Linked DNA regions of Phreatobacter oligotrophus. The protein of the gene in region 2 binds, or shares a complex with, the protein of the main gene of each other region. Links are inferred from orthologs where the notes say so. Each region holds a gene or a part of one and is shown on either strand. Other genes may lie near its edges.

Region 1 (3,264 bases), on a different replicon or contig from region 2:
CGGGACCGGCGACCTCGGCCGGGGTCTCGACCACGGTGAGGGCGGCCGGCCGGAGCACCGCCTCGGTGCCGTCGAGATCGGCGAGGCCGAGGCCGTGGGTCCTCAGCGCCGCCGCCCGCTCGCCGCGGGCGACGAAGACGACCTCGGCTCCGCCGAGTGCCAGCTTTCCGCCGATGTAGCAGCCGATGGCCCCCGCTCCGACCACAACGAAGCGCTGGGCCATCGCGGTGTCCTCAGGCGCCGAAGCGCGGCCGGGCGAGGCCCTCGCGCAGATGCGCTGCGGTCACGGTGTTCGCCATCAGCAGCGCGATGGTCATGGGGCCGACGCCGCCGGGCACCGGCGTGATGGCCGAGGCGACGGCGGCGGCTTCCGCATAGGCGACATCGCCGACGAGTCGCGTCTTGCCCTCGCCCTTCTCCGGCGCGGGGATGCGGTTGATGCCGACATCGATCACCACGGCGCCGGGCTTCACCCAATCGCCGCGGACCATCTCGGGCCGCCCCACCGCCGCGACCAGCACATCGGCCTGCCTGCAGAGGGCGGCAAGGTCCGCGGTGCGGGAATGGGCGATGGTGACGGTCGCGTCGCGCTGCAGCAGCAGCTGGGCGATCGGCTTGCCGACGATGTTGGACCGGCCGACGACCACGGCATGCTTGCCGGCAAGCGAGGGGCCGAGGACGCTTTCGATGAGGATCATCGAGCCGGCGGGGGTGCAGGGCACCAGCGCCCGGTCGGTGGCGCCGGAGCCGAGCAGGCCGACATTGACGGGGTGGAAGCCGTCGACGTCCTTGGCGGGGTCGATGGCGGTCAGCACCGTCTCGGCATCGATGTCCTTCGGCAGCGGCAGCTGGACGAGGATGCCGTCAATGCCCGGATCGGCATTGACCCGGGCGACCAGCGCCAGCAGGTCGGCCTGGCTGGTGGTCACGGGCAGCGTGTGCTGCTCGGAGCGGAAGCCGGCGGCCTCGGCCTCGCGGCCCTTGTTGCGGACATAGACCTGGCTTGCCGGGTCCTCGCCGACGAGCACGACGGCGAGACCGGGCGGGCGGCCCTTGGTGGCGCGGAAGGCGTCGACACGCGCCTTGACCTCGGCGAGGACGGCGGCAGCCGCGGCCTTGCCGTCGATGATGCGGGCGGTCACTGGCGTCAGACCCGCATCGGCATGAGGACGTAGAGCGCGCCGGGGCCGGCGGGGTCATGAATCAGCGTCGGCGAGCCGGGATCGGCCAGCTTCAGCTCCACCGTGTCGCCGTCGATCTGGCCGGTGATGTCGAGGAGGTAGCGGGAGTTGAAGCCGATATCGAGGCCGTCGGCCTCATAGGAGACCTCGAGCTCCTCGGTCGCGCTGCCCGAATCCGGGTTGGTCACCGACAGGGTCAGGCGGCCGTCATTGGCCGAGAGCTTCACGGCGCGGCCGCGCTCCGACGACACGGTCGAGACGCGGTCGACCGCGGCGGCGAATTCGCCCTTCTCGACGGTGAGGATCTTGTCGTTGGCCTGCGGGATGACGCGGGCATAGTCGGGGAAGGTGCCGTCGATCAACTTGGAGGTGAGCACGGTCTCGCCGAAGCGGAAGCGGATCTTGGCGGTGGAGAGCTCGACCGTCACCGAGGCGTCGGGCGAGTCGGCGAGGCGCTGCACTTCGGCGACCGTCTTGCGCGGCACGATGACGCCCGGCATGCCGGCCGCCCCCGCCGGGGCCTCGAACTCGACCTGGGCGAGGCGATGGCCGTCGGTGGCGACAGCGCGCAACAGGCTCTGGCCGGCCTTCTCCACCACATGCAGGAAGATGCCGTTCAGATAGTAGCGCGTCTCCTCGGTGGAGATGGCGAACTGGGTCTTGTCGATGAGCCGCTTCAGGTGGCCTGCGGGCAGGCTGAAGGAATGGCTCATCTCGCCGGCAGCGATGTCGGGGAAGTCGCTCTCGGGGATCGTCTGGAGGGTGAAGCGCGACCGCCCGGCTTTGACGGCCAAGGTGCCCTTGTCGCCGACCATCTCGAGCTGGATCTGCGAGCCGTCCGGCAGCTTGCGGACGATGTCGTAGATCATGTGCGCCGGCACGGTGGTACCGCCGGCCGCGCCCACCTCGGCGGGGAGCGTCTCCACTACCTCGATGTCGAGGTCGGTCGCCTTGAGGCGCAGCGAGGTGCCGTCCGCCTTCATCAGCACGTTCGACAGGACGGGGATCGTGTTGCGGCGCTCAACCACACGGTGGACATGCCCGAGGGACTTCAGGAGCTGGGCCCGTTCGACGGTGACCTTCATCCATGCTGCTCCGATCGACGGGGGCGCCGGGCTGTCCGGCACCCCGAAAACAAGGGGCGTCAGTCAACCCCGCGGCGCAGCATGATGCAAGCGGAAGGCCAGTCCCGGCCGCCCTATCCACGCCTTTCCTGTCGAAAAGGGCCGCGGGTCAGTCGTTGAGACGCCGCTTCAGCACCTCGACCTCCTCGCAGAGCGCGGGATCCTGGCCGACGAGGCCCTCGATCTTGCGCACGGCGTGCAGGACGGTGGTGTGGTCGCGGCCGCCGAAGCGCCGGCCGATCTCGGGCAGCGAGCGCAGCGTCATGGTCTTGGCCAGATACATGGCGATCTGGCGCGGCCGGACGACAGTGGCGGTGCGGCGCGAGGAGAGGATGTCGGAGCGGCTGACATTGTAGTGCTGCGCAACGATCTTCTGGATGTCCTCGATCTTCACGCGCTTCGGCTCGACGACGCGGACGAGGTCGCGGATGGAGCGCTCGGCCATCTCCACCGTCACCGGCTGGCTGGTCAGGCGGTTGGTGGCGATGAGCCGGTTGAAGGCGCCATCGAGGTCACGGCCGTTCTGGGTGACGTTCTTGGCGACATAGGTCATCACCGCCGGCGGCACGTCGAAGCCGGGATGGGCGAGCTTCGCCTGGGCGAGCTTCTGCTTGAGGATGTCGAAGCGCAGGTTCTCGTCCAGCGCGCCGATCTCGACCGTGAGGCCGCCGGCAAGGCGCGAGCGCACCCGCTCGTCGAGGTTCTCGAGGTCGGAGGGCGGCCGGTCGCCGGCGACGACGATCTGCCGGCCGGCATCGATCAGGGCGTTCAGCGTGTGGCAGAACTCGGCCTGGGTCTGCTTGCCCTGCAGGAACTGCAGGTCGTCGATGATCAGGAGGTCGATGTTGCGCAGCGCCTCCTTGAAGGCGATGGCGGTCTGGTTCTTCAGCGCCGCGACGAAGCCGAAGGTGAACTTCTCGGCGGTGAGATAGAGCACGCGGCGGCCGCCGGCCTGCGCC
Region 2 (3,272 bases):
CGCGCGAATGCCCGCGCCCGGAGCCCCCTTATGCCTTCTGCCGTGCCCTTGCGCCCCATCCTCCTGTCCGCTGCCGTCCTCGCCTCCCTTACATCGGTGGCGCAGGCCCAGGCACCGGTCCTTGCGCCGCACCGTGCGGTCTACGAGCTGAAGCTCGACGATCGCCGCGCCTCGGGCGGCCTCGAACAGGCGCGCGGCCGCATCCTCTTCGAGACCACCGGCAATCGCTGCGAAGGCTACACCACCAATTTCCGCCAGGTGGTCGAGCTGACGATGAACGGCAACCGCGTCGTCATGGATGCCCGCACGGCCCATTTCGAGGAGGGGGATGGCTCCGGCTTCCGCTTCACCTCCCGCGCCACCCAGAACGGCGCGCCCTACATGGAGACCGACGGCAGCGCCAATCGCGCGACCGACGCCGTGGCGGTTCGCCTGCGCAAACCGCGGGAAGGCACGCAGAGTCTCGACCGCGCAGTCATCTTCCCCACCGAGCACCTGCTGCGCATGATGGAGGCGGCGCGCGACGGCCGCACCATCCTCGAGGCCAAGGTCTATGACGGCGCCGAGACGGGTGACCGCGTCTATGACGCCACCGCCATCATCGGCCGTCGCATGGAGGGCGAGCCGCAGGAGGCCGAGCCCGCCGCGCGCGATCCGCGTCTTGCCGGGCTGCCTCGCTGGCCGATGACCATCAGCTATTTCGAGCAGGGCAAGGACGGCGGCACGCCGGCCTATTCCCTCGCCTTCGAGCTCTACGAGAACGGCGTGTCGCGCCGCATGGTCATCAACTATCCGGAGTTCTCGCTGCGCGGCGAGCTCATCCAGCTCGACTGGCAGGCCGCGACGCCCTGCGAGAAGCCGTGAGGCCGGTCCTCAGTCGTCGAAGGTGATGCCCTTCACCACCGCCCCGCGGCCGAACTTGGCCCGCAGGGCGTCCACCGCGCCCTCGACCTTCACATTGCGCGCGATGGACGTGTCGACGAGGTCGGCCGGGTCGGCCTTGTCGAGGGTGGTGAGGTCCGACAGGCCGATGCCGATCAGCCGGTAGGCGGTGCCGTCGGCTTCCCTCGCGAGCATCTCGCGTCCCGTCTCGAAGAGGCGCGCGGCCAGCACGGTCGGTGTCGGCAGGCCGCGGGAGCGGGTGCGGATCTTGAAATCGGCGCTCTTCAGCTTGAGCGTCACGGTGTTGCCGGCGAGCCCCTGGGCCTTGGCCCTGGCGGAGACCTTCTCGCACAGGCGGAACAGGATCTTCTCAAGCGCCCGTCCATCGCGAATGTCGGTGTCGAAAGTGGTCTCCGCCGACACCGATTTGGTTTCGCCATCGGGCGAGACGCGGCGATCGTCGATGCCCCGGCACAGCCGGGCGAGCCTGAGACCCATGGCGCCGTAGCGCCGCATCAGCTCGCTCTCCTCGATGCGGCGCAGGTCGGCGATCAGTTTCAGGCCATCGCGCTCCAGCGCCTGCTGCATGGCCTTGCCGACACCCCAGATGAGCGAGACCGGCTTGGCGCCCAAAAAATCCAGCGCCTCGCCACGGCCGATCACCGCAAAGCCCCTGGGCTTGTCGAGGTCCGAGGCGATCTTGGCGAGGAACTTGTTGTAGGACAGGCCCACCGAGATGGTGATGCCGATCTCCTTCTCCACCTGCCGGGCGAAGCGCGCCAGGGTGAGGGCGGGCGGCGCGCCGTGCAGGCGCTCCGTGCCGGTGAGGTCGAGAAAGGCCTCGTCGATGGAGAGCGGCTCCACCAGCGGGGTGAGCGCCAGCATGGCCTGCCGCACCTGCCGGCCGACGGCCGCATATTTCTCCATGTTCGGCTTGATCACCACCGCGTCCGGGCAGAGCGCCAGCGCCTTGAACATCGGCATGGCCGAGCGCACCCCGTGGATGCGGGCGACATAGCAGCAGGTCGAGACGACCCCGCGGCGCCCGCCGCCGACGATCAGCGGCTTGTCGACGAGGCTCGGATCATCGCGCTTCTCGATGGCGGCATAGAAGGCGTCGCAATCGACATGGGCGATGGAGAGCTCGCCGAGCTCCCCATGGCGCGCCAGCCGCGGCGAACCGCAGGCCCGGCAGCGCGGGGCCTCGCCGGTCGCTTCAGCGAAACAGTCGCGGCAGAAGGCGAGCAGGGCCATGGCCGCAGGGTGATGGCGGCCGGGATTCCCCGCAAGGGGGCTTTTGGCATCAGGCGTGATCGCGCTCCCACGGGCCGGCGCCCAGCTGGTGCGCGGCGCGCACCACGGCCTCGGGCTTCAGGCCCGCATGGGCGGCGAAGGCGAGGAGCAGGCTCTCATCCGCCATGAAATGTTCCATCACCGCCGCGAGGAAGCCGGGCTGCGTCGCCGCCTCCCGAATGGCGCCAAGATCGATGCCCGCGAGCGAGGCGAAACGCTGCAATTGGTCGTCGTCGCCGGCGAGAAAACCGAGCGCCTGGACGGCCACCGCTTCGGCACTCTCGGTTGAGGAAGTCGGGCGACGTAGGGTCATGGTTTGTCCTTTTGAAAGGATTTGCCGTTAGCTTGGACACGATCCGTCAGGCTCCGGCAACCATCGGGGGCGGACCTTCGGAGTGCGAGTGGCCGATGTCGAAGACCGTGATGATCGTGGAGGACAACGAGCTCAACATGAAGCTCTTCCACGACCTTCTGGAGGCGAACGGTTACGCCACGATCCAGACTCGCAACGGCAATGAGGCCCTGTCGCTCGCCCGCGAGCACAAGCCCGACCTCATCCTCATGGACATCCAGCTTCCCGAGATTTCCGGCCTCGATGTCACCCGCTGGATCAAGGAAGACGAGACGATCCGGCACATTCCGATCATCGCCGTCACCGCCTTCGCCATGAAGGGCGATGAGGAGCGCATCAGGGCAGGGGGCTGCGAGGCCTATCTGTCGAAGCCGATTTCCGTCGCCAAGTTCCTCGAAACCGTTCGGCATTTCCTCGGCGCCGCCTGAAGGTTCCACCATGACCGCCCGCGTTCTCGTCGTCGATGACATCCTCGCCAACGTCAAGCTGCTGGAAGCGCGGCTCTCGGCGGAATATTTCGATGTCGTCACGGCCTCGTCCGGGGCGGAGGCGCTGTCGATCTGCGACCGCGCCCAGTGCGACATCGTCCTGCTCGACGTGATGATGCCGGAGATGGACGGCTTCGAGACCTGCCGTCGCCTCAAGGCCAATCCGGCGACCCACCACATCCCGGTCATCATGGTCACCGCCCTCGACCAGCCGGCCGACCGGGTGAAGGGCCTGGAGGCCGGCGCCGACGACTTCC

Evidence for each region.
Region 1: the proteins of C8P69_RS10070 (region 2) and dnaN are in contact, whole or in part, in a solved structure (PDB 1OK7), measured with the Escherichia coli proteins. The link is inferred for Phreatobacter oligotrophus from one-to-one orthologs.

The regions. Positions count from the first base shown.
Region 1 is NZ_PZZL01000007.1:60,837-64,100, reverse strand. Bases 208-3,159 are described here. They hold dnaN (DNA polymerase III subunit beta), read right to left. Parts: upstream 2,267-3,159; coding sequence 1,148-2,266; downstream 208-1,147. Other genes in these bases: dnaA (chromosomal replication initiator protein DnaA), read right to left, coding at 2,415-3,159; folD (bifunctional methylenetetrahydrofolate dehydrogenase/methenyltetrahydrofolate cyclohydrolase FolD), read right to left, coding at 234-1,142; C8P69_RS15985 (2-dehydropantoate 2-reductase), read right to left, coding at 208-223. In the rest of the region: more of C8P69_RS15985, read right to left, coding at 1-207; more of dnaA, read right to left, coding at 3,160-3,264. UniProt on the Escherichia coli protein: Confers DNA tethering and processivity to DNA polymerases and other proteins. Acts as a clamp, forming a ring around DNA (a reaction catalyzed by the clamp-loading complex) which diffuses in an ATP-independent manner freely and bidirectionally along dsDNA.
Region 2 is NZ_PZZL01000004.1:55,082-58,353, forward strand. What follows is about bases 6-2,965. They hold C8P69_RS10070 (DNA polymerase IV), read right to left. Parts: upstream 2,137-2,965; coding sequence 874-2,136; downstream 6-873. Other genes in these bases: C8P69_RS10065 (cell envelope integrity EipB family protein), read left to right, coding at 31-864; C8P69_RS10075 (DUF3572 domain-containing protein), read right to left, coding at 2,186-2,488; C8P69_RS10080 (response regulator), read left to right, coding at 2,584-2,955. In the rest of the region: C8P69_RS10085 (PleD family two-component system response regulator), read left to right, coding at 2,966-3,272. UniProt on the Escherichia coli protein: Poorly processive, error-prone DNA polymerase involved in translesion repair and untargeted mutagenesis. Copies undamaged DNA at stalled replication forks, which arise in vivo from mismatched or misaligned primer ends.